Regions from separate parts of the Rhodoplanes sp. P11 genome, predicted to be linked through region 1. Evidence: riboswitches for the same ligand, from Rfam matches in the RefSeq annotation. Region 1 holds a riboswitch; the other holds the start of a gene.
What was found. A riboswitch is a leader RNA that binds a small molecule or an ion and turns the genes downstream of it on or off. The one in region 1 is predicted to bind glycine.

Region 1 (14,530 bases):
CGACGCGACGCCCGCCGCCGATGCCGCGGCGGCGCGCTGGATGGCCGGGGGCCTCCTCGCCACCGTGCTGCTCGGGCTGGTCTGGCTCGGCCTCGGGCTGACCGGCGTCGCCGAGACCCACGCCCGCGCCCTCGCCAGCGTCGCCGGCCATCGCGCCTGGCAGCTCACCGCCGCCTGGGCGGCACTCGCCACCGTGCTGCCGCTGGCGCTGCTGTGGGGCCGGCCGGCCGGCTGGGGCTGGATCGTCGGTCTCCTCGGCCTGCACGCCGCCTGGATGTTCCGCTGGACCGTGTTCATCGGCGGCCAGACCGTGCCGAAGACCGGCGCCGGCCTCTACGTCTATCAGCTCCCGCTTGGCCACGACGGCCTGCTCGGCATCGCCGGCTCGCTCGGCCTGTGGGTGTTCGTCTTCGTCCTGCTCACCACGCTGCTACCCCCGCCGCCGCCGGTCCCCGTCCGGCCGGCGCTCGTTCCGGCCGAATAGGAGCCCGCCATGGATCGCAGAACCATCCTCAAGTCCGGCGTCGCCGCCGGCGGGCTGGGCCTGTTCGCGGCCGGCTATGCCGACACCGCCCGCAAGGTGGTCGACGGCGTCGTCGACGCCCTCGCCCCCAAGGCGGGCGCCGCCAACATCCACGGCGCCTCGCTGAAGCCCGAATACACCGTCGACCCGGTCACCGGCGCGGTGACGCCCGATCCGCGCCAGCAGGTCTCCTACGTGATGTGCATGGGCTGCACGACCTATTGCGGCGTGCGGGTGCGGGTCGACCGCGACACCGGCACGGTGCTGCGCATCGCCGGCAATCCGTATCACCCGCTGTCGTCCGATCCGCCGCTCGCCCCCGACGCCTCGATCCGCGACTCCTTCGCGGCGGTGTCGCGGGCCGGCGAGAGGGGGCTGGCGGGCCGTTCCACCACCTGCGGCCGCGGCTCGGCGATGCTCGGCTGGATGACCAGCCCGTATCGCATCACCCAGCCGCTCAAGCGGGTCGGCCGCCGCGGCAGCGGCGAATGGCAGCCGATCTCCTTCGAGCAGATGGTGCGCGAGATCGCCGACGGTGGCGACCTGTTCGGAGAGGGCCACGTCGACGGCCTGCGGGCGCTGCGCAGCTTCGATCCGATCGACCCGAAGGCGCCGGAGCTGGGGCCGAAGGTCAACCAGGTCGGGCTCCTGTCGTCGACCAACGAGGGGCGCGAGAACTTCGCCCGCCGCTTCGTCCAGAAGGCGTTCGGCTCGCTCAACTTCATCGGCCACGGGGGCTATTGCGGCGGCTCTTATCGCTCCGGCTCCGGCGCCGCCATGGGCAACGTCAAGACGCTGCCGCACGCCAAGCCGGACTTCGCCAACTGCGAGTTCGTGATCTTCTGCGGCACGGCGCCCGCCAATGCCGGCAACCCGTTCAAGCGGCAGGCGGCGCTGCTCGCCAAGGGCCGCACCGAGGGCAAGCTGAACTACGTGGTGGTCGATCCGGTGATCGGTCACTCGGACAGCCTGGCGAGCCGCCATCGCGGTCGCTGGATTCCGATCCGGCCGGCGACCGACGGCGCCTTCGCCATGGCGCTGGCCCGCTGGATCATCGACAACGCGCGTTACGACCGCGCCTTCCTGGAGCAGCCGAACCCCAAGGCGGCGGCCGCCGCCGGCGAGGCCGGATGGTGCAACGCCACGCATCTGGTGATCGCCGAGCCCGGCCATCCGCGTGACGGCTTCATGCTGCGTGGCTCCGATCTCGGGATGGCCACCGAGGGCGACACGTACGGCGACAAGGACCCCTATGTGGTGGTCGAGCCCGGCAGCCGCCGGCTGGTGCCGCACGGCGATCTCGCCGGCCCGGCGACGCTGTTCGTCGACGGCCGTTTTGCGGTCGGCGACACGGAGATCCGGCTGCGCTCGTCGTTCGACCTCTATGCCGAGAGCGCCCGTCGCCACACCCTCGACGAGTACGCGAACATCTGCGGTATCCCGGCCCAGACGCTGGCCGGTCTCGCCGAGGAGTTCACCAGCCACGGCAAGAAGGCGGCGGTGAACACCCATGGCGGCACCATGGCGGGCAACGGCTTCTACAACGCCTTCGCGCTCGTCACCCTGAACACGCTGATCGGCAACATCAACGTGAAGGGCGGCACGATGGCGCCGGGCGGCCCCTTCCCGGCGGAAGGCAAGGGGCCGCGCTACGATCTCGACGGCTTCCCGGGCCAGGTGACGCCGAAGGGCACGCCGCTGTCGCGCAACGTGCCCTACGAGCGGTCGAGCGAGTTCAAGCGCAAGAAGGAGGCCGGCAAGCCGTACCCGGCCGAGGCGCCGTGGTATCCGGCGGCGCCGCAGCTCGGCTCCGAATGGCTCACCAGCGCGCTCAACGGCTACCCGTATCCGATGAAGGCGCTGTTCGTCTGGAACACCAACCCGATCTACGGCATTCCCGGCCTCAAGGGCGCCGTGTCGGAGGCGCTGAAGGACCCCAAGCGGCTGCCGCTGATCGTCTCGATCGATCCGTTCATCAACGAGACCGGGGCGTTCGCCGACTACATCCTGCCGGACTCGCTGCTGTTCGAGACCTGGGGCTTCGCGGCGCCCTGGCATGCGGTCCCGAGCCGCACCTCGACGGCGCGCTGGCCGGTGGTGCGCTCGAAGAACGCCACCACCGCCGATGGCGAGCCGATCGGCATGGAGGCGTTCTTCATCGCGCTCGCCAAGGCGATCGGGCTGCCTGGCTTCGGGCCGAACGCCATGACCGACGCGGCCGGCGCGCCGCTCGCGCTCGACCGGCCGACCGACTGGTTCTTCCGGGCCGCCGCCAACGTCGCCTTCGCGGGACAGAAGCCGGTCGCTGATGCCACCGACGAGGACATCGATCTCACCGGCTTCGGGCCGCATGTCGAGGCCCTGAAGGCGACGCTGAAGCCGGAGGAGTGGCGCAAGGCGGCCCATGTGTTCACCCGCGGCGGCCGCTACCAGCCCTATGGCCAGGCGTATGACGGCGATCGCATGGCGCAGAAGTTCGCGCCGGCCCTGACCCTCTACAACGAGCAGGTCGCGACCGCCCGCAACGCCGTCACCGGCAAGCGCCACTCCGGTGTGCCGCAGTGGACGCCGCCGGCCTTCTCGGACGGCACGCCGATGCGCCAGGTGTATGGCGAGGCCGACTGGCCGCTGCTGCTGATCAGCCAGAAGTCGGTGCTGATGGGCGCCTACACGATCGGGCTCGATCGGCTGCGCGGCCTCCATCCGGAGAATCCGGTGGCGCTGCATGCCGACGACGCGGCGCGCCTCGGCATCCGCAACGGCGACAAGGTGCGCATCGCCACGCCGGGCGGCGAGGTGGTGGGGACCGCGCTGGTGCGGCACGGGGTGATGCGTGGCGTCGTCGCGGTCGAGCACGGCTTCGGCCACACCGAGTTCGGCGCCCGCGGGCACCGCATCGGCGGCACCCGGCAGCCCGACGGCGAGGCGCTCGCCGCCGGCATCAACCTCAACGATGTCGGCCTGTCGGACCCGACCCGCAAGGACCTCTCGGTGTGGCTCGATCCGGTCGCCGGCTCGGCGGTTCGCCAGGGCTTGCCGGCGCGCCTGGCACGCGCCTGACGAGATGCGCCGCCGTTCCGCGGGCGCCGGTTCCCCCGGCCGGCGTCCGGCCTCCATCCACCCCCGGCAGCCCGGTGGAGGACGGCCCCTCGGGCCGCGGGCGGCGGCGCAGCCCGCCTCGCGGCGGGGTGCCGGCTCAGGCTCGCGTCGCCACCATGGATGGGCGGAGGCTCACCCGGTCGAGCCAGCCGGCGAGATCGGGCCGGGCGGAGCGCCACGGGACGTCGGGCAGGCGGAAATCCAGATAGGCGAGCGCGCAGGCGAGCGTGACGTCGCCGAGATCGGCGTCGCCAAAGCCCTCCGGGTCGCCCGAGATGCGGACCAGCGGCACGGTGCGGTCGAGCGCGCCGCGCAGGCGGTCGAACCAGCCTTGCCACTGCGTCTCGGGCGGGCGGCGGCTCTCGACCACGAGGCCGAAGCCGGCGTCGATCAGCCCCTGCGCCAGCCCGGTGCGGGCGGCGCGGTCGAGCGCCGCGTCGGCGTCGGGAGCCGGGCGGCCGGCGAGCCGCAGCAGGTACTCGCCGATGGCGGTGCTCTCGGTCAGCGTCGTGTCGCCGACGACGAGCGCCGGAATCTTGGCGAGCGGCGTCGCGGCGAGAAGCTCCGGCGGATCACGCCACGGATCGACCGCCACCAGCGTCATCTGGTCGGCGAGGCCGAGCTCGTGGGCCAGCACCCGCACCTTGCGGGCATAGGGGGAGGGGGCGTTGTAGAACAGTCGCATCGGGGTCCTCACGGGGGATGGTCGGCACGGACACGCTGCCGCGCGGCGAGCCATGCGGCGATCCGGTCGAGCAGCAGCGCCAGCGCGAACGCGGCGGTGCCGAAGGCGAACAGCAGCCGGTGCTCGCCGGTCTCGGCGAAGGCGGCCGACAGCAGCCAGGCGCCGGCCGCCTGGCCGACCGAGAACACCACGGTGGCGCGGCTCCAGGCGACCTGCTGGCGGGTGGGATCGTGGAAGATCTCGCGGATCTTGCCGAGCACCAGCGGGGCCGATCCGGGCACATAGGCGCCGACCATGAAGCTGGTGATCGCCAGCGCCGCCGTCCCGGTCGACACCAGCACGATGCCGACCGCGGCGATCTGCACGGTGAGCGCGATGGCGAGCGCCGCGCCGTAGCCGACCCGGTCGCCGAGCGCCCCGAACAGCGCCGGGCCGACGGTGGCGCCGAGCCCGAACGCCACCCACCAGCCGGCCCCCGCCGCGATCCCGGCCCCGAGGCCGCGGGCGATGAAGTCGACCAGGAACACCATGTGGGGCACCAGCGCGACCGCGATGGTGCCGTACACGGCGATCACCAGCGTGGCACTCGTCGGCCATGGCTGCGCCGCGTCGGCGACGGCCGCATCGGTCGATACGACGACGTCCGGCGGCCAGCCGCGGGCGGTCGCGACGGTGGCGAGAGCGGCGAGGAGCCCGAGCGCCATCCAGGTCTCGCCGAGACCGATGCGCAGCAGGGCCGGCACCACGAGGCCCGAGGTCACGATGCCGAGCCCGACGCCGGCGAACACCAAGCCGCCGGCGACGCCGCGCCGCGCCGGCTCGACCAGCCGCAGGGCCGCGGGCGCCGCCATCACCATCAGGGCGCCGCCGCCGAGGCCGGAGACGAAACGCCAGGCGGCGAACCAGGAGAAGGGCAGCGGCCAGGCGCAGGCCACGAAGGTCGCCGCCGTCACCAGCATCAGCACCGGAGCGGCGATGCGGGTGCGGGCGGCGAGCCGCCGGCCCGCGATGGCGCCGATCAGGTAGCCGGCGAGATTGGACGCGCCCAGATAGGCCGCCTGGTCCGGCCCGAACCAGCCAGCCGCCACCACGGCGGGCAGCAGCGGCGTGTAGGCGAAGCGGGCGAGGCCGACGCCGACGAACAGGGCGGCGAGCGCCGCCAGGATGGCGGCGCGGGGGCTCGGCGCGGGTGGGGTCGCTTGGTGCATGGGGGCTCCGGGGCGCCGACTGTAGAGAGCGGCGGTCGCCCGGAGAAACGCTTTGTGGTGATCGCGGCGATCACGCCCGGTGATCACGGCCGGCGATCGATGTGGTGATCGCGGTGGTCGCCCGACGCCTTCACTCGGCCGCGATGGCGGCCGGGCGGCTCTCCCGCATGGCCGCCACGAAGGCGGCCAGCGCGCTCGACAGGCGGCCGTCGCGGCGGCGGATCAGCACGGTGTCGACCCTTGCGTCGGCGGGCGGCAGCGCATGGACGCGGACGCGCTCCGCTGGCCATACCGGCCCGAGCAACGCGCGTGGCAGCAGGGTGACGCCGAGCCCGGCGGCGACACAACCGAAGATGGCCTCCAGGGTGCCGAACTCCTGCACCCGCAGGCCGACGATGCCGCGCCGCGCCAGCACCTCCTCCAGTCGCTGCCGGTACGAGCAGCCGAGCCGCAAGACGACGACGCGCAGGTCGCCTGGCGACGGCCCGGCGTCGAGCGGTGGCGCGTCGGGCGCCGTCATCACCACCAGCTCCTCACGGAACATGGTCTCGGACACGAGGTCGGAATGGTCCACGGGGCCGCACACGAAAGCTGCCTCCAGGTCACGCCGCAGCACGCGCTCGATCAGCTCGGCGGTGGTGCCGGTGCGCAGCATCAGGTCGACGTCCGGGCAGTCCCGGGTGAAGCCGGCGAGCCGCGGCGAGAGCCGCAACGCCAGCGTCGTCTCCAGCGCGCCGACCACCAGCGGGCCGTGCGGCGTGCCGTCGTCGCGGGCTGCGGCGGCGGCCTCGTCGATCAGGCCGGCGATGCGGTCCACATAGGGCAGCAGGCGGCGGCCGGCCGCCGTCGGCACGACGCCGCGGCTGTGACGGGCGAACAGCGGCGTGCCGATCTCCGCCTCGAGCGCTCGGATGCGCGCCGTCACGTTCGACTGCACGGTGTTCAGCGCCTCGGCGGCGGCCCGCATGCTGCCGAGCCGGGCGACGGCGGCGAACACGGCGAGGTCGGCGGGCTGCATGGGTTCTTCCTTCGACGGGCACGTCGGTCGAGCGTCGGCCGCCACGCCAGTCTAGGAAGCCTCGCCGCGCCCGTCACCCTGCCGCGGCGGCCGGCGGTGATCGACGCCCCGGGGTCACGGCCGCGGCGACGGTGTTCCGCTCTCGATCGGGGCCTCGGGACGCGCCGCCCAGGCGGCCCACGAGCCCTTGTAGAGCCGCACGTTGCGAAAGCCGAGCTCCTTCAGGATGCCGAAGGTCTCGGAGGCGCGGCCGCCGGTCTGGCAGTAGACGATCGTCTCCTTGGCGGGATCGAGCCCGGCATAGAGGCGGCGCAGCTCGGCGATGGGCTTCAAGGCCATGCCGCGGGTGTCGGCCACCTGGCGGCGGGCGATCTTGAGGTTGGCGTCGGGATCGATCCAGTTCTCCTCGTAGGGGATGTTCACGGCGCCTGGGACGTGACCGGCGCGGGCGGCGCGGACGTCGCGCCCGGCATATTCGGCGGGGGTGCGGGTGTCGACGATCTGCACCGCAGGGTCCTTCAGCCGCGCGATCAGCTCCTCGGTGGTGACGGTCATCCGGGGATCGGGCGTGAGCCGGACGACGGCCGGCCGCCGCCTGCCGTCGCCCGTCTCGATCGGCCTGCCGGACTCGTGCCAGCCCTCGATGCCGTCGTGGAACACGGCGACCTGGCGGCCGCCGAAGTACTGCACGGCCACCATCGCCGCATAGGCGCGCGGGCTGCCGCGGTTGGCGTAGACGACGATCTCGCGGCCGAGGTCGAGCCCGGCCTCGGCGAGGCTCTTCTCGGCGCGCAGCAGCTCGCCGACCTCCTTGGGGGCCGGCAGGCGCAGCAGGCGGTCGGCGTCCGCGACCGTGACGGCGCCGGGCAGATGCGCCTGGCGGTACGCGGCGGCATCCCGGGCGTCCCAGACGAGGGCACCGCGGGCGATCGCCGCGGCCGTCCCCTCGGCATCGAGGATCAGCGGGCCGGCCCGCAGCGGGACCGCGATGGTCAGCAGCAGGGCGATCAGAGCGAGGCGAAACGAGACGGGCATCGGGCGGCCTCGGCGCGGGGGCGCAGCACAGCAGATGCGGGACCATCGGGGCTGCGGGGTGGCGGGTCGTTGATCCGGATCAGGCGTTGGTAGGGGAGCGCCCGCCCGCGAGGGCGGGCCGTCCGCGCCGTCAAGACATCTTGACGCTGCTTTTGCATGTTATTACATAACGAATATTCCCCTTATCGCGGGCGCCTCTGCGGTGCCCGGAGGTGCTTTCATGACCGCCATCACTGCCCCGAATCCGAGCCGGCGCGACTTTCTCTATCTCGCGACCGGGGTGGCCGCTGCCGCCGGCGTCGCCGCCGCGGCTTGGCCGCTGGTCGACCAGATGAACCCGGACCGCAAGACCATCGCGTCCGGGGTGCCGATCGAGATCGATCTCGCTCCCATCGCGCCGGGGCAGATCCTCAGCCTGATCTGGCGCGGCAAGCCGATCTTCGTGCGTCATCGCACCGCGCAGGAGATCGCCGCCGAGGAGGCGACGCCGCTGTCCGCCCTGATGGACCCGCAGGCCGACGCCGACCGGGTGAAGCCCGGCAAGGCGCAATGGCTGGTGGTGTATGCGAGCTGCACCCATCTCGGTTGCATTCCGCTCGGTCACCGCGGCGACTGGGGCGGCTGGTTCTGCCCGTGCCACGGCTCGCAGTACGACGCCTCGGGGCGAGTGCGGCGCGGGCCGGCCGCCCTCAACCTGCCGGTGCCGCCCTACAGCTTCGTCGACGACACGACGCTGCGGATCGGCGAGGCGTGAGATGACGCGAGGAGAGACGATGATGCGCATCGCGGTGGCGAGCGACGACTTCCGCACGGTGACGGCGCATGCCGGCAAGGCATGCCGGTTCCTGGTGTTCGAGACGGCGCCCGGCGCGGCGCCCCGCGAGGTGGCACGGCTCGACCTGCCGCCCGAGCAGTCGATTCACGAGTTCCGTGGCGACGGTCCGCATCCGTTGTTCGCGATGCGCGCCGTGATCGCCGGCAGCGCCGGTGCCGGCTTCGTCCGCCGGCTGGCGGGCCACGGGGTGGCGACGGTCACCACCGACGAGACTGATCCGGCGACGGCAGCCGCGCGCTACGCGGCCGGCACGCTGGCGCCCGCGGTGGCCGACGCCGACGCCGACGGCTGCGGCTGCACCTGCGGGTGAGGACGGCGAGCCGCTCGCCCGCCCGTGCCGCGGCATGCACTCTCAAAACGCGAAAACCGCCGGGCGGGGGATGGTCCCGCTCGGCGGTTTCGTCTCGCGGTCCGCGCCGGCGGGCCACGAGAGTTCGGCAGCTCGTGGGGTCCACCCCGGCGCGCTTGCGCCGCGCCGGGGGCACTCCGGAGCCGAGAGCGGCATCCGATCCAACTGGATCGGCCCTACTCTAGAAGCCCTTATTTGATCGCATTTTCGACGGCGAACCGGGTCCCACTTCGCGGAAAATGCTCTAGCTCTTGGCGGTCGGGCAGGTGTTGATGCCGAAGATCGTGTAGGCCGGGCAGTAGGAGATCGCCGCGGTGGCCAGCGGCACCAGGCCGATCCAGGCCCACATCGGGCCGCCGGTCAGCGCCCAGTAGACGAGGCCGAAGCCGACCACGGCCCGCACCAGCCGATCCATCATTCCCATGTTTTTCGTCATGACAGTCCTCTCGCTCGCTTCGATGCACAGGATGAAGTCGAGACGTAATCGCGGGAGCGCCGGTCGTCTGTGACGAAGTCACCAATCCGGCGCGGCCGTCGATCCGGACGGATGGCGACGATCGCCGCGGAATGGCCGTCGTCACGTCGGACATCGCCGAAAAACGGCGGAGCGACGCGGCCGCGGAGGCATTGTACGCCGGAGGGGCGGTGCCGTCGCGCGCATTCGGCAGCGGCGATGTCGCAGCGTCATGTCTCGCCGACGAAGCGTCGCCGTTCAGGCGTCGCCCGGGCCGGCGGTGCGGCGCAGGGAGGCGGCGTCGCGGACCTCGATGCGGCCGCGCGCGAGCGACACCCAGCCACGCCGCTCGAATGTCTTGAGATGCCGGCTGATCACCTCGCGGGCGCTGCCGATCTCGGCGGCGAGCTGCTGATGGGTGATCGACAGCGCGCGGCGATCGGCGGCGAGCGCCAGGAGCCGTGCGGCCAGGCGGCTCTCGATCGACTCGAAGGCGACGTTGCGGATCACCCGCATGAGATCCGCCATGCGCTCCGCATGGGCCGTGAACACGAAGCTGCGGAAGCGGCCCGAACGGGCCATCAGGGTCTCGAAGGCGGTGTCGGTCAACGCCACTGCCTCGACGGCGGTCTCGGTGGTGGCGAAGGCGCTGTAGCGGTCGGCCGCCAGCAGCGCCATGGTGGTGAGGATGCAGATGCTGCCGGGTCCGAGCCGATACAGCACGATCTCGTTGCCGTCGCGATCGAGCTGATAGACGCGGATGCGCCCTTGCCGCACCAGCAGGAAGGCGCCGCACGCCTGGTGCGGCTCGAACACGGTGGCGTCGGCCGGCAGCGCTACCGAAGCGGAGGCGCCGGTGAGGATGGCGCGCTCGTCCGGTGGCAGCGTGGACAACGGCGAAAACTCCGCGAGCCAGCCGGGTGAGGGGGTGTTCACGCGCAGCCCCCTCGGGCATCACCGGCGCGGCCGCGGCCGCGCAGCCGGGGGCCATGCGCCGCCGTGCGGCGGGCACGGCCTGCCACCGCTGCGGCGCGGTTCGCCCGCTTGCTCGATGCTCGCATCATCACCGATCCCTATCAGCCGGCCCTGGCCCCCTCAAGCCGGCGACGAGCGAGCCGCCGCGGCACCGTGAACGTGCGAGCCGGGGTTGCGTGGCGGCCGATGCTTCGCCTAGATCACCCGGCGCGCCGCCGCCGCGGCCGCCCGCCGCGGAGGCGGCTCGTCGACCGCCCCGCCGTCCCGTCCCACCTCGACCTCCGAGCACGCCCCATGAGCGACCTGAAGATCATCGCCGGCCCGTTCACGTTCGACGCCCGCTTCGAGCGCGCGGCGGCGCCTAAGACCTGCGCGGCCTTCATCGAGCGGCTGCCCTTCGTCAGCAAGGTGGTGCATGTGCGCTGGAGCGGCGAGGGCGTGTGGATTCCGCTCGGCGACTACAGCTTCGGGGTCGACTACGAGAACCACACGAGCTTCCCGGCGCCCGGCCAGATCATCCTCTATCCGGGCGGCATCAGCGAGACCGAGATCCTGCTCGCCTATGGCGGCGTGCGCTTCGCCAGCAAGGTCGGTCAGCTCGCCGGCAACCACTTCATCACGCTGACCTCGAACCTCGACAAGCTGCCGGAGCTCGGCCGTCTGGCCCTGTGGGAGGGCGCCCAGCCGATCCGCTTCGAGGCGGTCCAATAGATAAAGGACTTTCAGAGCGGAACACGATCCCGTCGGATCGGATTCCGCTCTGGAAGGCGTCCGCCCGGATCGATCCCGAGAGTCGCGCTCGCAAAACGTCCTCGGCAGTAATTCGACACCGCGACTGGGTCGATGTCGTCATTTTCAGACAATTCGCACAGGTTTCGCTGTGCCGTTCTTCGCCATTCGTCTGATGGATTCACGCCTTGACGTCTGGTGGTCGTCATGAGACCGTTTCTCGTCGCAAAACGACGATGCGGGAGAGACCGGCCGAGGCCGCGAGCCAAAGCCGGCGCCGACGGAGCAACACCCCCGGAAACTCTCAGGCACCCGAGACCGCATCGATCGGACACTCTGGAGAGAGGCGTTTCGGACGCCCACCGAAGGGGAAGTTTCGCCCGGCGACGGGCGGGATAAGCTCTCAGGTACCGTGACAGAGGGGGCCACCGGATCGGACATCGTCCGGTCCACGGCTCCTCGTGTCACGGAGGGCGAGCATGCCCCACACTCCGGTCGATCCCATCTCTGCTCATCACGATTCTGATCATCACGTCGCCGATCATCACGCTTCCGTTCATCAGGTCTCTGATCATCCTCTCTCCGCGCACGACGTCTCGCCGTCTCCCATCGCGGCGCCGCTCGCCGGCATCCCGCAAGCGGCGGCGGACGGCGCCGGCCGTCACGTTGTCGTGGTGGGGGCCGGCATCACCGGCGTCACCACGGCTTACGAGCTGCTGACCCGCGGCTACGCCGTGACAGTGCTGGACCGGCAGCGCTATCCGGCGATGGAGACCTCCTTCGCCAATGGCGGCCAGCTCTCCGCCAGCAATGCCGAGGTGTGGAACAGCTGGGCCACCGTGCTGAAGGGCCTGAGGTGGATGTTCAGGTCCGATGCGCCGCTGCGGCTCGGCCTCGCGCCGAGCTGGCACAAGCTGTCGTGGCTGGCCGAGTTCATGGCCGCCATCCCGCGCCGGGAGCCCAACACGATCGCCACCGCCCGGTTGGCGATCGCGGCGCGCGAGCGGCTGTTCGCCATCGCCCGCCAGGAGGGCATCGACTTCAGCCACGAGACCCGCGGCATTCTCCACGTCTATCGCGATCGCGCCGGCTGGGAGCACGCCGCCGCGGTGAACCGTCTGCTCGCCGCCGGCGGGCTCGCACGTCGCCCGGTCTCCGCCACCGAGATTCACGACATCGAGCCGAGCCTCCATGGCCGCTGGTACGGCGGCTTCCTGACGCCGTCGGACTCGACCGGCGACATCCACATGTTCACCCGTCGGCTCGCCCAGGCGTGCCGGCGGCGCGGTGCCCGGTTTGTCCAGAATGCCGAGGTGACCGCCGCCTCGGCCGACACGCGGGGCGTGCGCCTCGGCTGGCGCACCGGCGATGACGTCGGCGTGCTCACGGCCGATTTGGTCGTGGTTTGCGCCGGCGTCGGCAGCCGCCGCATCGCCGCGATGCTGGGAGATCGCCTCAACGTCTATCCGGTGAAGGGCTACTCGATCACGGTCGAGCTGCACGACGACATCAGCCGACGCGCCGCGCCGTGGGTGAGCCTGCTCGACGACGAGGCGAAGGTGGTGTCGAGCCGGTTGGGTCCGGACCGCCTGCGGGTCGCCGGCACCGCCGAGATCGCCGGCTTCGGTCTCGATATCCGCGCCGACCGCGTGCGCCCGCTGGTGGAGTGGACGCAACGCCTGTTTCCGGCGGTGGCGACCGACCGGGTGATTCCGTGGGCGGGTCTGCGGCCGATGATGCCCGACATGATGCCGCGCGTCGGTCCCGGTCGGCACGCCCGCGTGTTCTACAACACCGGCCACGGTCATCTCGGCTGGACGCTGGCGGCCGCGACCGCGGCGCTGGTCGCCGATCGCATCGCCGGCGATCCGGCGGGCCGCCTCGATCGCGCCGCGTAATCGCGTCCGTCGCGCGTCGGCGCGCGGTTGCGACGCGCGCCAGTCGACACGCCGAAGGCGACCTGCACGCGGCGATCGCATCGCCGCGGCAGCCCTCGACCATGTGATTGCTTGCACCGCCACACGAACGACGCGACAACGCGCAACGACGCGCAAGGGAGGAACGGATGGACGCCTTCACCCACTGGCTCAATGTCGTCAACGGCGTGGTATGGGGCGTCCCCATGCTGATCGCCATTCTCGGCACCGGGCTCTATCTCCAGATCCGGCTGAAGTTCATGCCGATCGCTCGTATCGGCCACGGCTTTCGGATGGTCTGGGACGGCCGCCGCTCGGCCGAGACGGCAGTCGGCGAGATCAGCCCCTTCGCGGCGCTGATGACGGCGCTCGCCGCGACCGTCGGCACCGGCAACATCGCCGGCGTCGCCACCGCGATCGCGCTCGGCGGCCCCGGCGCGCTGTTCTGGATGTGGTGCACGGCGCTGGTCGGCATGGCCACGAAGTACGCCGAGGTGCTGCTCGCGGTGCATTACCGCGAGGTGGACGAGCGCGGCGAGGCGGTGGGTGGCCCCATGTACGCCATCAGGAACGGGCTCGGCCCGCGCTTCGCGTGGCTCGGCGTGCTGTTCGCGGTGTTCGGGGGCGTCGCCGGCTTCGGCATCGGCAACATGGTTCAATCGAACTCCATCGCCAGCGTGATGGACACCACCTTCGGGGTCCCGAACTGGGTCACCGGCGTGGTGCTGAGCGGCATCACCGGCGCCGTCGTGCTCGGCGGCATCCGCCGCATCGGGGCGGTGGCGACCGCGCTGGTGCCGTTCATGTGCGTCGCCTACGTGGTCGGCGCCCTGCTGGTCCTCGTCATCTTCGCGGATCGCGTGCCGGGCGCGCTGGCGCTCGTCTTCCAGCACGCCTTCACGCCGGTTGCGGCGACCGGCGGCTTCGCCGGCGCCGCCGTGTGGGCGGCGATGCGCTACGGCGTCGCCCGCGGCGTGTTCTCCAACGAGGCGGGCCTCGGCACCGCCGGCATCGCCCAGGCGGCCGGCAAGGCGAAGAGCCCGGTGAACTCGGCGCTGATCGGCATGATGGGGACGTTCATCGACACCATCGTGGTGTGCAGCATGACGGGCCTGGCCATCATCGCGTCGGGCGTGTGGTCGAACGGCGAGTCGGGCGCGGTGCTGTCCACCTCGGCGTTCAGCGCCGCACTGCCCGGCATCGGTCAGTACGTGCTGGCCGGCAGCCTGATCATCTTCGCGCTGACCACCATCCTGGGCTGGGCCTATTACGGCGAGAAGTGCTGGGAGTTCCTGATCGGCGTCAAGGCCATCACGCCGTACCGGGTGCTGTGGACGATCGCCGTGCTGATCGGCACCGTCACCCATCTCGACACCGTGTGGTTGATCGCCGACACGCTCAACGCCCTGATGGCGGTACCCAACCTGATCTCGCTGGTGCTGCTCTCGCCGGTGGTAGTGGAGCTGACCCGCGCGCATTTCGCCGACATGGCCCGCCGACCGGCCGAGGCCGCCGTCACCGAGCTCTGACCCGACCGGGTCCCTCGTTCGCCGACCCGTCAAAAAGAGCGGCCCGCCTTCGGATCGTCTCCGGAGGCGGGCCGCGTCGTCATCGCCGGTCTGGCGCCGGCTGGCCGTGCAGGCGGCCGTTTACGAGACGGCCGGTTTCGCCCTCACGGGCCGATCGTCCGCGCGGGCGACCGAC
Region 2 (14,530 bases), on a different contig from region 1:
GTCCGCATCATGTCGCTGCCGGCGACCGCCGAGAAGGTGCTGGCCGGCATCAAGGCCAAGCGGGCCGCCGAGCAGAAGCAGATCCCGGCCTGATCTCTCAGCACTCCGGCGGCCGCGCCAAGACGGCCGCCTCGACCCCCTAACGGCGCCGTTCGCGGCGCCGTTTTTCTTTGTCTCGGCACGCGAGAGCCGTCGACCAGGGCACGACGAGTCCGCATCGGCGGTCATCGGCATCAGAGCATCTAGATGCAGAACGGCCGGGCACGAGGCCCGGCCGTCGAGCAGATCCGATAGTGTCGCCGATCAGCGCTTGAGCATCGCGCTGCCGTACAGGCCCGTCGGCTTGATCAGCAGGATCAGCAGCATGATGGCGAACGGCGCCATCTGGGCGAGCGGCGCGTAGACCAGCGAGCCGATCGACACCACCTGCCCGACCAGGAAGGCCGAGATGAAGGTGCCCTTGATGCTGCCGAGACCGCCGATGATCACCACCATGAAGGCGAAGGCGAGGATCTCCAGCCCCATGTCGGGGAACACCATGATCAGCGGCGCATGCAGGCCGCCGGCGAGGCCCGACAGCGCACCGGCCAGGATGAAGGTCAGCGTGAACAGCCGCGACACGTTGATGCCGAGACCCTCGGTGTGGCCCACATCCTCGATGCCGGCGCGGATCGCCTTGCCGATGATCGTCTTGTTGAGAAACGCCCAGATCCCGGCATAGACCAAAACTGCGATCAGGACGACGACGATCCGATACACCGGGACCTCGGTGCCGAGGATGTTCCACTGCGCCTCGATCGGCACCGGAACCGGCCGCGGCACCAGGCCCCACACGGCCTTGATGATGCCGATGCCGCCGATGAGGAGGCCGAACGAGATGATCATGCTGAAGGTGATCTCGCGCGAATAGGTGCGCTGGAACACCAGCCGCTCGATGACGAAGCCGACCAGGGCCGACACCAGCACGCCGACCAGGATGCCCAGCCAGACGTTGCCGATCGCCATGCTCACCGTATAGGTGAGGTAGGCGCCGACCGCGTAGTAGAGAAGCTGGTCCATGCTGATGACGCGCATCAGGCCGAAGCAGAGCGACAGGCCGAGCGTCATGAGGAAGAAGACGCTCCCCATGCTGAGACCGAAGATGACGCCCGACAGGAGCAGGTGAGGATCGATCATCGCGCTTTCACTCCCGCATCGGCCACGGCCGGCTTCTCGGCCTCGCGCTGGCGAAGCACCCAGCGCCTGAGCAACGGCTCGAGCGAGCCCCAAATGCCGCGTTCGCCGGCCAGCATGACGAAGATCAGAAGGACGCCGACCACCAGCTCCCAGTGGCCGATATACTTGCTGATCAGATCCTTCATGCCGACGAAGGCGACCGATCCGACCAGCGGTCCATACAGCGTGCCGACGCCGCCCAGGATGGTGACCACGACCGGATCGGCGACACGCGCCGGGCTCGACATCTCGGGGCTCACCAGCCCCTGGTGGATCGCATAGAGCGTGCCGGCGAACGCCGTCGTCGTGTTGGCGACGATGAACGCCATCAGGCGAACGCCGAAGTTGGAGTAGCCGAGGAATCGCAGCTTGTCCTCGTTGACCTTGGCGGCGAGACAGCAGGCCCCGAACACCGAGTCGTCGAGATACTTGTACAAGGCCCACACCCCGAAGGCCGACACGAACGCCAGCACGTAGAACCCTTCGGGCCGCGTGATGTCGATGATCGGGGTCGAGTCCATCTTGGTGAGCAGCTCGAGCCCGTTGTCGCCGAACGTGTAGGTCGCCAGCATCTTCTGCATCATGAAGAAGATGATGACGGCGAGCGCCAGGTTGACGAGGGCGAAGTAGTCGCTGCGCAAGCGCACGAACAGCGGCCCGACGATCGCCGCCACCACAATGCCGGCGATCACGCCGACCAGGATGCCGACGAACGGATTGGTGCCGAAATAATAGAGATAGAAGGCCGTGCCGTAGGCGCCGACCGCCAGATAGGCCGGCTGGCCGAAGGAGATGAATCCGACCCGACCGAGCAGGAAGTTGCAGCCGATCACGTAGATCGCGAAGATCACGATCTCGTTGTTGAACGGCAACGGCAGGGTGATTCGGAGTAGAAGCAGCAGGGCGAAGGCTACCAACAGCCCCGACCACCATCTCAGGACGTTCATCGCGCAATCCCTCTCTCGATCGGGTCGACGGCGGCGACCGCCACCGCGCGCCCGATCGCTCGGAGCGGCGGCCCATGTCCGCCCCTCGCTGTGTTGGAACCGTCCGGACCGTCGCGTCGGGTTTGCCCGGTGGCCCGGACCGGCAGCGGCATCGTCTCGGCCCGCGGACCCGCAGGTCCGCGGTAGAAGGGTCCTAGAGATAGGGCTCGCAGTACTCCGGCGTGATCTTGTCGCGCTCGGTGATCTCGGCCATCAGCCGGCCCTCGTTGAGGGCGTAGATCTTGTCGGCGATGCCGCAGATCATCGGCAGGTTCTGCTCGACGATGACCAGAGCGGCGCTGCGACGGAGCTCGCGAAACACATCCTTGAGGTGCGTCACGATGCTCGGCGCCAACCCCTCGGTCGGCTCGTCCACCAGCAGCAGCTTGGGCCGCCCGAGAATGGCGCGGCCGATCATCAGCATCTGCCGCTCGCCACCCGACAGGTAGCCCGCCTTGCGATCCATCAGCACCTTGAGCTTCGGAAAGAAGGTCAGCACCGGGTCCCAGTCGTAGTCGCCGGAGGCGTAGCTGCCGAGCTCCAGGTTCTCCCGCACCGTCAGGTCCGAGAACACCTTCTTGTCCTGGGGAATGTACTTGATCCCCAGATTGGCGATCGTGTAGGCGGGCTGCCCCACGAGGTCGACGCCGTCCGACACGATGGTGCCGGACCGCGGGTGCAGGAATCCCGCGATGCTCTTGAGCAGGGTCGACTTGCCGGCGCCGTTGCGGCCGACGCAGCCGACGACCTGCTTGTCCAGGACGTCGATGCTGACGTCGAACAGCACCTTGGACTCGCCATAGGAGGCGTTCAGCCCGTTCACCACCAGGATGGGCTTGCTCATGACGCGACGGCCTCCGCCTGATCGGGCGTCGCGATCTGCCAGTAGCTGCGACGCACCTCGGGATGCCGCAGGCACTCCTGGCACGGCCCCTCGGCGATCACCCGGCCCTCGTGCATCACCGTGAGGCGTTGCAGGAAGTCCTGGACGTGGGAGATCTTGTGCTCGACGATCAGGATGGTCTGGCGCCCGACCCGCGCCTTGAGCACCTCGAGCAGCATCTTGATCTCGGATTCGGCGAGCCCCGCCAGCGGCTCGTCGAGCAGCAGCAGAGACGGATCGGCGAGGATCGACATGGCGATCTCGAGCCGCCGCTTCTCGCCGAGGCTCAGGTTCTTCACCAGGCGGTCCCGCACGTCGGCGAGATTGAAGGTCTCGAGGATCTCGACGATCTTCGGCTCGTTGCGGCGACTGCGGCAGGTGTTGAAGAAGAGTGCCGGAAGCGACGGCTTCTCGTGGGCGCGATACCAGGACAGCACCAAGTTGTCGATCACCGTCAGGGTGTCGAACGTGGCGGTGAGCTGGAACGTCCGCATCATACCGAGATCGACGCGCTGCTCGGGCGGCATGCGGGTGACGTCCTGGCCCTTGTAGAAGACCCGCCCCTCGTCGGGAATGTAGTAGCCGGTGAGCAGGTTGAAGAACGTTGTCTTGCCGGCGCCGTTCGACCCGATGATGCCGGCGACGTCGAACTCGTTCAGCACGAAGTTGACGTTGTTGACGGCAACGAGGCCCTTGAACCGCTTGGTGACGCCTTCCGCCCGGATGATCTCGGCGCGCGGATCGGTGTTCACGATGTCCCCCGTGTGTGGCCCCTCCGGCGTCCGGGGCATGCCGGCCGCCGGAGGAAGGTTGAAGGGGTGGCCGGCCCGGCCGGCCACCATCGGAGAGACGTACGCTCAGTAGCCGAGCGACTTCAGCGGCGGGAGAATCTGGTCGCCACCCATGGACCCTTCGACCGTGAACAGGTCCCAATCGCCCTTACGATCGGCGGGGCCTTTGCCCTTCACCAGGAAGGCGCCGTACTTGAACGCCGCCTGGTTGTCCTCGCGCCAGGAGCCCGGGCCCTTGACCGAGTCGAACTTGCCGCCGTCGGCCTTGAGGGCCGCCGCCACCTTGGCGGCGTCGAACGACTTGGACTGCTCGAAGCCACGGAACATCTCCATGTAGGCGATGTAGGCGATGGCCGCGTAGGCATCCGGCGGATAGCCGTACTTGTCTTGGAACAGCTTGGTGAATGCGGCCGCCTTCTCGGCGACACCGCTGTCGCCGAGGGCGGACAGGTCGTAGTAGAAGTAGTGCATCGCGTAGACGCCTTGCAGCGCCTCGGGCGGCAGGCCCTTCGCCACCACGTTGGTGATGAAGGCGTTGAAGATGGTCATGTCCTTGTTCAGGCCCATCTGGTGAGCCTGCTTGAGGAGCGCGACCGAGTCGGCGGCGAACTGCGCGGCGATGAACACGTCGGGCTTCGCGGCACGGACCTTCTGCAAGATCGTGGTGAAGTCGCTGGTGCCGAGCGAGGCCTCGTCGTAGCCGACGATCTCGGCGCCGTGCTCCTTGGCGGCCGCATAGACGCCGTCACGGATGTCCCAGCCCCACGAGTCGGACCGCGCGAGGAAGAAGATCTTCTTCTTGCCGAGCGTCTTCACCGCCTGGGTGCCGGCCGTGTAGCCGACCGTCCACGGGCTGTAGGCGGCCGCGAAGGTCGACGGCGCGATCTTGCCCTTCTGGAACGCCTCCTTGGCCATCACGCAGACGGGGAAATAGGCCATCGGCTCACGCGACACGATGGCGTTGATGGCGTAGGACAGCGGCGCCCAGGTCTGGCCGCCGACGCCCTTCACGCCTTCCGACATCATGTAGCGATAGCGGCGGACGCCGACATCGAGCTTGGCCTCGTCGTCGTCCACCATGCCTTCGACCTGGACCTTGCCCCACGGCATGTCCAGGCCGCCTTTCTTGTTGATCACGTCGACGGCGAGCAGCGCACCCTGCTTCTGGGTCTCGGCGACCGCCGCGAACGGACCCGTCAGGGGCAGCAGAATTCCGACCTTGACCTTGCTGGGACCCGAAGTCTGAGCCGGGGCGGGGCTGGTGGCGAGGACGCTACAAAGGGCAGAAAGTGCGAGCAGACCCCATAGCCTCTTCATGTCCGCTTTCCTCTCGATCTAGCGATGGGAGTGGGGAACAGCCAAGTAAAATCCGTGGTTATTCTGTCGAGACTGCAACACTCCGGAATGGTCCGCAATGCGGTAATCGGCGCGGCCCACGCTCCGGAGTTCGAAATGCGCAGGCCCGGCGCGCGCGCCTGCGGGAACGAAACGTCCGCCGGCGTCGTGACGCCGGCGGCTCGGGACGGACGAGACGCGACCGTGCGCGCCTCGTCCTTTCCACATCAGCGCAAGACCGACGGATGATGCATGCCGGGCCGCTCGTAGTTGCCGACGGCCTCTTCCATGTGCTCCATCAGCGTGAACACGATCGGGCCGTTCGGGCCGACCAGCACGTTCTCCTCGAGGCGCGTGGTCTGCTCGAGCTGTGGATGGCCCGCGAAGGTCTCGATCGCGAAGTACATGTTCTCCTTGATCTCGGCCGGCTGGCTGAGCGAGTAGGCGCGCGAGATCCACATGCCTTCGTACAGCGTGATGCCGATCGAGTGGGCGAACTGCTGGAGCGTCACCGTACCGTATGTGTCGTCGTCGTACTCGGGGAACTTGGCGGCGACGTCGGCGGTCGAATTGCCGGGCTTCAGCATCTCGATGCCGGCGTACATCGAGTCGTAGGTCTGCTTGTAGAGGTCGATCTCCTTCTGCGTCATCTTGGCGGCGCACTTGAAGCAGCGCACATAGTCGATGAAGTAGCCGGAGGGACCGACCGCGTTGATGTCGACGATGACGAGATCGCCCTGGCGGATGATCTTGTCGGTCGCCCACCGGCGGTACGGCGAGGTGTTGCCGCCCGACGCCACGATGATGTCGTAGATGATCTCGCAACCGAGCCTCAGCATCAGCTCGTGCACCTTGGCCTCGATCTGGCGCTCGGTGACGCCCGGCTTCAGCCATTCGTGCTTGATGTGCCACATGGCGGCGTCGCCGATGGTCGACGACTGCTTCAGCAGCTCGATCTCGTCGATCGTCTTGACGACGCGGGCTGCCGACATCGCCGGCCAGCCGTTGACGATGTTGATGTTGAACTTCCGGAAGGCGTCGAGCGACGGCATGTCGAGATTGTCGATGCCGACCTTCTCCTTCTCGACGCCGTACTCCTTCAGCACCTCGTAGATCGAGGCGACCATGCGCTCGGCCATGTAGGGAACGGCCGACTCGGCCCACTGCCAGGTCATGGCGGGGCGAATGTTGTCGCGCATCATCAGGCCGGGATCGTTCTGCGGATCGATCTTGCGCTCCTTGGCGCCGGCCGCGATGGCCGCCGAGCCCTTGAGGCCCTCGGCGATGTTACTGCCCCGGGTCTTGTGCATCCACGGCAGGTCGATGCGGGCGCACTGCATGTCGGAGCCGGCGGTCTCGAACAGGATCGGATCGCCGCCGCGCGGCAGCACCGCGTAACGGATGTTGATGTTGTACTTCCAGTTGCCCTGATACGAGCCGGTGATGTAGCGGATGTTGGCGCCCGCATAGAGCACGAGCGCGCCGAGATCGTGAATCTCCATCTGCTGGCGCGCGCGCTCGAGACGTTGACGACGGAGCCGCTCGTAATCGACTCGGTACTGCCAATCACAGCCCTGCGCCGGGTAGACACGGCGCGGGAGCTGATGATGCGGCTTTCCGAGAAAGGCGTGGTCGAGTTCATAGCTCATGGAGCAGCTCCTCGTTGGACCGACTTCGAGGTTTAGGCGAAGGACACGAAAGTGGACGGATGGACGAAGGAAGCCCGAACGCAAAGTGATCCGAGCGGTTTGAATTATAACCGTCGACTCCCCCGAGGGAAGCGAACGGCGATGTCATCCGTACGGTGCAGCCCTGCAAATTTGGACGACGAGGAGGACGCCGGCGGGTGCTTCGACAGGCGCGGGGCGGCGCCGTCGCGCCACGACCGGAGATGGCGGACGCCACGATTCGAGGCCGGGCTCCGGCAGCGATCGCGGAAAATTCCCACGCCGGCCGACACCGCTGCGCGGTCGTGTCGCCGCGACGGGCGTCTGGCGCCGCCCACCGAACACCGTTAAGGTTTTGTCGACGCGACAGGGGGTCGCGGATCGCGGGTCGTCTCTCGCGGCGCAGCAAGGAGCCGCCGCCGCGCGGCGACCCGACGACGAGAGAGCCGCCGACGGGAATTGCCGAGATGGTCCAGACTCGCACCGAGCGCACCGCTCGATCGAAGCGCAAGGTGGCGGCCACGCCGGCCCCGCCGCAGGACGAAGAGGCCCCCGCGGCGGCCCGGGCGTCCGCCCTGCGCGGCACGACCCCGCGCAGCACCTCGCCGCGCAACACCGCGCCGCGCAACACCGCGCCGCGCAACACCACGCCGCGCAGCACCACGCCGCGTGACGGCTCTACACGCGCCTCCGACGGGCGGGCGACAGACGGGCGCGCGACAGACGGGCGCGCGGCCAAGAGCAAGACCCGGACCTCGCGGCCGTCGTCGCTGTCCGAGCACGCCTATCAGCAGATCAAGGAGCTGATCCTCACCCTGTTCTTCCTGCCGGGGCAGTATCTCAACGAGGCGGCGATCTGCGATCTGCTCAAGCTCGGCCGCACCCCGGTGCATCAGGCGTTGCAGCTCTTGCAGGTGGAAGGGCTGGTCGAGGTGGTGCCGCGCAAGGGCGTCATCGTCCGCCCGGACTCGATCGGCGAGGTGGTGGAGATCCTCGATGCCCGCATCTTGGTCGAGGTCGAGCTGGTGCGGCGCGCGGTGATCAACGGGACGCGCGAGGACCTGCGCGAGCTCGCCGCGATCCTCGACAAGACCAACCGTCGGCACGGCGGCGGCTCGATGGATGCCTTCGTGGAGGCGGACCGAGCTTTTCATGTCAAGCTGGCGGACATGTCGCGCAACGCCATCCTGGCCGATTTCGTTCGCCTGATGCACGAGCGGTCGACGCGGTTCTGGTACCTGCATCTGTGGCAGACCATCGACCTCTACGCCGCCGCCCGCCAGCACCGCACCATCCTGGAGGCCGTGGAGGCCCGCGATCCGGAACGCGCCGCCCGCGCCATGCGCAAGCACATCGACAGCCTGCGCGAGCGTCTCCAGCATCTGGTCGGCACCGCCCCGGGCCGCGGTGGCCGGGCGCTCGCCGCCCCCACCGTCGCTCGCGGCCGGCGGACGGACGCCTGACCGGCCTGCGGCTGATCAACGCGCGCCTGACGAGTGCGCCCGACCGGGGTGGCGCCGACCCGCGCGGGGTCGATCGGCGGGCCGCCCCCGGGCGGCCCCTGCTGCGCCGCGGAGCGCTTGATGTGGCGGTGCAAAGCTGGTTGATACCAGCGGCGGCCCGCCGGCGGCCGCCTGGAGCCGCGCCGCCATGCAGGACCTGCCCTTCGATCAAACCCGTTTCCGCCGCACGCTCGGCCGGTTTCCGACCGGCGTCGCGGTGGTCACCGGCGCCGGCCCGGACGGCGCGCCGCTCGGCATCACGGTCAGCTCGTTCAACTCCGTGTCGCTCGATCCGCCGCTGATCCTGTTCAGCATCGCGCGGCGCGCCAACAGCTTCGCAGCCTGGCAGGCGGCCCGGCACTATGCCGTCAACGTGCTCGGCGAGGACCAGGAGTGGCTCTCCGACCGCTTCGCCCGTCCGGCCGCCGACAAGTGGGAAGGGGTGACGGTCACCGCCGGGCAGCACGGCATGCCGGTGCTGCCGGGCTGCCTCGCGGTTCTCGAATGCGAGGCGTATGCCCGCCACGACGGCGGCGATCACGAAATCTTCGTCGGCCGCGTGCTCGGCCTGACGGTGGACCGCGACGGCCCGCCGCGGCCGCCGCTGGTGTTCTTCGCCGGCCGCTACCGCAAGCTGATGCCCGATCCGGCGGCCCCGGAGGCGGCAGGCGATTCGCTGGCCCGACAGAACGGATGAACTCCAGTTCAGTGGACAGCGCCGTCCGCCGGCCGGGGCACGCTTGACAGGCCGCGGCCTTGACGGCATCGATGAGCGGCCTAGATCAAGGAGGTTCCGCGTGCCCGCGGCCGCAAGGCCGTGATGTTCGCGTACCCGCGACGGGAGAGACCGGCCCTGCCGGCGCCGAAGGAGCAACCGCCCCGGAAACTCTCAGGCAAAAGGACCGTCGGGGGTGACTGAATCTGGAAAGTGATCCGTCCCGCGCTGCGGCGCGTGCGGGTCCGCCGACGGGATAACACTCTCAGGCACGAAGACAGATGGGGCGCCGAGGCGAGCCGAGCTTGTCGGGAGGCGCCCGTGTCCGATCACGGCATTCCGCGTCCACTGGTCCGGCCCGAGCCGCGTCCGTCCTCCCGTGAGGGCGAACCGGCGATCCGTCACGGCCATTCCGCTTGCTTCGTCTCGCCCGTCGTCGTCACCCGTCCCGTCCACCCGCGACGGTCCGGCCCGTGACGGCCCAAGCCATGGTCAGGACCGCGCCCATGAACGCCCCCATCCGGATGCACAGCGACACCGCCGCCCTCCCGTCCGCCGCGCCCGCCGCAACCGCGTTCGCCGATCGCCATGTCGGCCCGGGCCCCGGCGATGTCGACGTCATGGTGGAGGCGGTCGGAGCCAAGAGCCTCGACGCGCTCCTCGACGACGTGATTCCGGCGTCGATCCGCGACCAGCGCCCGCTGTCGCTCGGTCCCGCCCTGTCGGAGACCGCCGCCCTCGCCCGTCTGCGCGAGATCGCGGCCCAGAACCAGGTGTTCGTCTCCCTCATCGGTCAGGGCTACCACGGCACCGTGCTGCCGCCGGTCATCCAGCGCAACGTGCTCGAGAACCCGGCCTGGTACACGGCCTACACGCCCTACCAGCCGGAGATCGCCCAGGGGCGCCTGGAAGCGCTGATGAACTTCCAGACCATGGTGACCGACCTCACCGGGCTCGACGTCGCCAATGCGTCGCTGCTCGACGAGGCGACCGCCGCCGCCGAGGCGATGACGCTGGCCCGCCGCGCCGCCATCTCCAAGGCGAACGCCTTCTTCGTCGACCGCGCCGTCCATCCGCAGACCCTCGCGGTGCTGAAGACCCGCGCCGAGCCGCTCGGCCTGTCGCTCGTCGTCGGCGATCCCGAGCACGACCTCGATCCGGCCGCGGTGTTCGGCGTGCTGGTGCAGTATCCCGACACGTACGGCGCGGTGCGCGACTGGCGCGGCCTCTCGGCCCGCGTTCACGGCGCCGGCGCCCTGCTGGTGTTCGCCGCCGATCCGCTCGCCCTCGCCCTGCTGGTGCCGCCCGGCGAGCTCGGCGCCGACATCGCCATCGGCTCGACCCAGCGCTTCGGCGTGCCGATGGGCTATGGCGGCCCGCACGCCGCCTACATGGCGGTGCGTGACAGCCTCAAGCGCACCATGCCGGGGCGCCTGGTCGGCCTGTCGGTCGACAGCCGCGGCGCCCCCGCCTACCGGCTCGCCCTCCAGACCCGCGAGCAGCACATCCGCCGCGAGAAGGCGACGTCCAACATCTGCACCGCCCAGGTGCTGCTCGCCGTCATCGCCGGCCTCTACGCGGTCTATCACGGCCCCGAGGGGCTCACGGCGATCGCCCGCCGGGTGCATCGCCACGCCGCCGTGCTGGCCGCCGGGCTGCGCCGCCTCGGCCTCGCGGTGCCCGACACCGCGGTGTTCGACACCGTCACGGTGGCGGTCGGCGACCGCCAGGGCGAGGTGCTGGCCCGCGCCCGCGCCGCTCGCATCAACCTCCGTCCGCTGGCGCCGGGCGCCTTCGCGCCGGAGGCCGCCATCGGCATCGCGCTCGACGAGACCACCGAGGAGGCGACCGTCGAGGCGGTGTGGCGCGCCTTCGGCGGCACGCTGCGCTACGGCGAGATCGCCGCCACGGTGGACGACCACCTGCCGCCGCGGCTCGCACGCAGCTCGCGCTTTCTCACCCATCCGGTCTTCCATCGCTACCGCTGCGAGACCGAGATGCTGCGCTACCTGCGCCGCCTCGCCGACCGCGACCTCGCCCTCGACCGCGCGATGATCCCGCTCGGCTCCTGCACCATGAAGCTCAACGCCACGGCCGAGATGATCCCGATCACCTGGCCGGAGTTCGCCAACCTGCATCCGTTCGCGCCGGCCGAACAGGCGAAGGGCTACCGGGTGCTGCTCGACGAGCTCGCCCGCATGCTGGTCGAGATCACCGGCTACGATGCCGTCTCGCTGCAACCGAACTCCGGCGCCCAGGGCGAGTATGCGGGCCTCTTGGCGATCCGTGGCTACCACGCGGCGCGCGGCGAGCCGCACCGCACCGTGTGCCTGATCCCCTCCTCGGCGCACGGCACCAACCCGGCCTCCGCCGCCATGGCGGGCATGAAGGTGGTGGTGGTCGGCTGCGACCGCGACGGCAACATCGATCTCGACGACCTGACCGCCAAGGCGACCGCGCATGCCGACACGCTCGCCTGCGCGATGATCACCTATCCGTCGACCCACGGCGTGTTCGAGGAGCACATCCGCGACATCTGCGATGTCGTCCACGCCCATGGCGGCCAGGTCTATCTCGACGGCGCCAACCTCAACGCCCAGGTGGCGCTGGCGCGCCCCGGCGCCTACGGGGCCGATGTCAGCCACATCAACCTGCACAAGACGTTCTGCATCCCGCATGGCGGCGGCGGGCCCGGCATGGGGCCGATCGGCGTCAAGGCGCATCTGGCGCCGTTCCTGCCCGGCCATCCGGCCCTCGACGGCGGCACCGCGCCGGCCGGGCCGGTATCGGCGGCGCCCTACGGCTCGGCGTCGATCCTGCCGATCTCCTACGCCTACATCCTGATGATGGGCGATGCCGGGCTGCGCCGCGCCACCGCGGTGGCGATCCTGTCGGCCAACTACATCGCCCGGCGGCTCGCGCCGCACTTCCCGGTGCTCTACAAGAACCACAACGGCCGCGTCGCCCACGAGTGCATCGTCGACCCGCGCGCCCTCAAGGACAGCACCGGCGTCACCGTCGACGACATCGCCAAGCGGCTGATCGACTACGGCTTCCACGCGCCCACCGTGTCGTTCCCGGTGGCCGGCACGCTGATGATCGAGCCGACCGAGTCGGAGTCGAAGCGCGAGCTCGACCGCTTCGTCGACGCCATGATCGCCATCCGCCACGAGATCGCCGCCGTCGAGGCGGGCCGGCTGACCATCGAGCAGTCGCCGCTGCGCCACGCGCCCCACACGGTGCACGACCTCGCCGACGACGCCTGGGACCGCGCCTATTCGCGCGCCGAGGCGGTGTTCCCCGAGGGGGTGTCGCGCACCGACAAGTACTTCGCCCCGGTCGGCCGGGTCGACAACGTTCACGGCGACCGCAATCTCGTGTGCTCCTGCCCGCCGGTGGAGAGCTATGCGGAGTGAGGCGGACGGCAGCGCCGCCCGGCTGATCGAGACGGCGTGGGCGGCCACGATGTGGCCGGCGATGATGTGACCGGCAATGATGTGACCGGCGGCGGCCGCCTTCACCCGATGGTGTCGATCCAGGCGGGCAGCTCGGCGAGGCCGGCGAGCCGACGAAAGCGCGGATGCGCCTCCGGCGGCGCCGCGCACTCGTGGCTCCAGGCGAGATCGTGCGGCACGAAGGCGGCCCAGGCGCCGGCCGCGAGCGCCGGCAGCACGTCGGAGCGCATCGAATCGCCCGCCATCACGGCCGCCTCGGGCGCCACCCCGTGCCGCTCGAACAGCCGGCGGAAGGTCGCCGCCGTCTTGTCGCTGACGATCTCGATGTCGGCGAAGCGATCGCCGAGGCCCGAGGCCGCGAGCTTGCTCTCCTGATGCAGCAGGTCGCCCTTGGTGACCAGCACCAGCCGGCCGCGCCGCGCCAGGGCGTCGAGCGTCGCCTCGACGCCGGGCAGCAGCTCGACCGGATGCGCCAGGATGGCCCGGCCGGCCGCCAGGATCTCGGCCACCATGCGGCTCGAGATCCGGTCACCACCGAGCGCCACGGCGGTCTCGATCATCGAGAGGGTGAAGCCCTTGGCGCCGTAGCCGTAGTGGCGCAGGTTGCGGGCCTCGACGGCGGCCAGCGTGGAGCGCGCCAGGCCGGCCTCGGCGAAGGGTTGCAGCATGCGCACCAGCGCCGCCTCGGCGGCCTCGAAGTGGCGCATGTTGTGCCACAGGGTATCGTCGGCATCGAGACAGATCAGACGGATCGGCATGGCGATCGCTCTAGCAGCGGATGCGGGGCCGCGCCACGCACCAATCATGCACCCCGACCGTGCCCGCCCCCACCGCTACCGGAGAATGCCGTCGAACAGGGGCAGGCTGAACAGGCCGGTCGCCGCGATCAGCCCATAGGAGACGGCGCGGAACACCCGGATGTCGGCGAGCCCGAACATGTGGGCGCCGATGAACAGGCCGAGACCGTAGATCGGACCCATCACCAGCGCGAGGCCCAGCACCGCCTTGGTGAACATGCCGACCACCGCGTAGGCGGTGACCGACAGCACCATCGAGAGCGCGAAGTAGAGCACGAGGTTCGCCCGCACCAGCGCGGCAGGACCGCCGCTGCCGAGCCAATACAGCACCACCGGCGGACCGCCGGTCTGCGACATGCCGCTGAAGAAGCCCGCCACCGCGCCGACCGCGACGGTGAGCGGCTTGCGCGGCTTGCCGCGGAAGCGCCAGCCCGACATCACCACCACCAGCATGCCGAGCACCAGCAACGCGACCGCCCAGCGGATTCCCACCGGATCGGCATGGACCAGCACGAAGGTGCCGGTCGGCAGGCCGACCACGGTGCCCATCAGCATGGTGCCGACCTCGCGCTTGTCGGCGGTGCGCACCGCGCCGGGGATCAGGCCGGCCGACATCACCACGTCGACCGCGAGGAGAAGCGGCGCCGCCAGGCTCGGCGCGATCACGGTCGAGGCGAGCGGCACGAAGATGAGGGCCGAACCGAACCCCGAGAAGCCGCGCGACAGCCCGGCCACGAAGGCCGCGACCGCCACGAACGCGATGGTGCCGACCGTGTAGCTGCCGAGACCGAGAGCGAGCACCAGCTCGCCCATCATGCCCTCAGCACGCCGCCGGTCCGCCGTCCGACCTCGCCCACCACCTTGCCGACCACGGCATCGATCTCCTCGTCCGTCAGGGTCTTCTCCCGCGGTTGCAGGGTGACCGCGATGGCGACCGACTTCTTGCCGGGCTCGATGCCCTTGCCCTCGTAGACGTCGAACACCGTGATGCCGCTGATCAGCTTGCGGTCGGCGCTCTGGGCGGCGCGCACGATCTCGGCCGCCTTGACGCCATGGTCGACCAGGAAGGCGAAGTCGCGCGTCAGCGGCTGGAAGGCCGGCAGATCGAGCGGCGGCTTGGCGCGCGTGGCCTTGGCCTTCGGCTCCGGAATGCGGTCGAGGACGATCTCGAAGGCGACCAGCGG

Region 2: another riboswitch for glycine. It lies ahead of gcvP (aminomethyl-transferring glycine dehydrogenase); the one in region 1 lies ahead of ACFQUV_RS07900 (D-amino acid dehydrogenase).

What each region holds. Positions count from the first base shown of each region.
Region 1 is NZ_CAXWGY010000001.1:1,729,722-1,744,251, forward strand. It holds gene nrfD (NrfD/PsrC family molybdoenzyme membrane anchor subunit) at 1-484, shown strand, start outside; gene ACFQUV_RS07850 (molybdopterin dinucleotide binding domain-containing protein) at 494-3,583, shown strand; gene ACFQUV_RS07855 (glutathione S-transferase family protein) at 3,720-4,307, opposite strand; gene ACFQUV_RS07860 (YbfB/YjiJ family MFS transporter) at 4,316-5,515, opposite strand; gene ACFQUV_RS07865 (LysR family transcriptional regulator) at 5,646-6,533, opposite strand; gene ACFQUV_RS07870 (sulfurtransferase) at 6,648-7,568, opposite strand; gene petA (ubiquinol-cytochrome c reductase iron-sulfur subunit) at 7,789-8,322, shown strand; gene ACFQUV_RS07880 (nitrogen fixation protein) at 8,342-8,713, shown strand; gene ACFQUV_RS07885 (DUF2892 domain-containing protein) at 8,997-9,188, opposite strand; gene ACFQUV_RS07890 (Crp/Fnr family transcriptional regulator) at 9,465-10,100, opposite strand; gene ACFQUV_RS07895 (DUF3830 family protein) at 10,476-10,892, shown strand; glycine riboswitch at 11,140-11,241, shown strand; glycine riboswitch at 11,243-11,333, shown strand; gene ACFQUV_RS07900 (D-amino acid dehydrogenase) at 11,390-12,808, shown strand; gene ACFQUV_RS07905 (sodium:alanine symporter family protein) at 12,976-14,355, shown strand; gene ACFQUV_RS07910 (MFS transporter) at 14,476-14,530, opposite strand, start outside.
Region 2 is NZ_CAXWGY010000016.1:277,613-292,142, forward strand. It holds gene ACFQUV_RS13035 (xanthine dehydrogenase family protein molybdopterin-binding subunit) at 1-93, shown strand, start outside; gene ACFQUV_RS13040 (branched-chain amino acid ABC transporter permease) at 304-1,176, opposite strand; gene ACFQUV_RS13045 (branched-chain amino acid ABC transporter permease) at 1,173-2,162, opposite strand; gene ACFQUV_RS13050 (ABC transporter ATP-binding protein) at 2,356-3,045, opposite strand; gene ACFQUV_RS13055 (ABC transporter ATP-binding protein) at 3,042-3,836, opposite strand; gene ACFQUV_RS13060 (ABC transporter substrate-binding protein) at 3,942-5,192, opposite strand; gene ACFQUV_RS13065 (Xaa-Pro peptidase family protein) at 5,438-6,859, opposite strand; gene ACFQUV_RS13070 (GntR family transcriptional regulator) at 7,345-8,340, shown strand; gene ACFQUV_RS13075 (flavin reductase family protein) at 8,528-9,076, shown strand; glycine riboswitch at 9,208-9,294, shown strand; gene gcvP (aminomethyl-transferring glycine dehydrogenase) at 9,619-12,510, shown strand; gene ACFQUV_RS13085 (HAD family hydrolase) at 12,612-13,307, opposite strand; gene ACFQUV_RS13090 (sulfite exporter TauE/SafE family protein) at 13,383-14,162, opposite strand; gene pheT (phenylalanine--tRNA ligase subunit beta) at 14,159-14,530, opposite strand, start outside.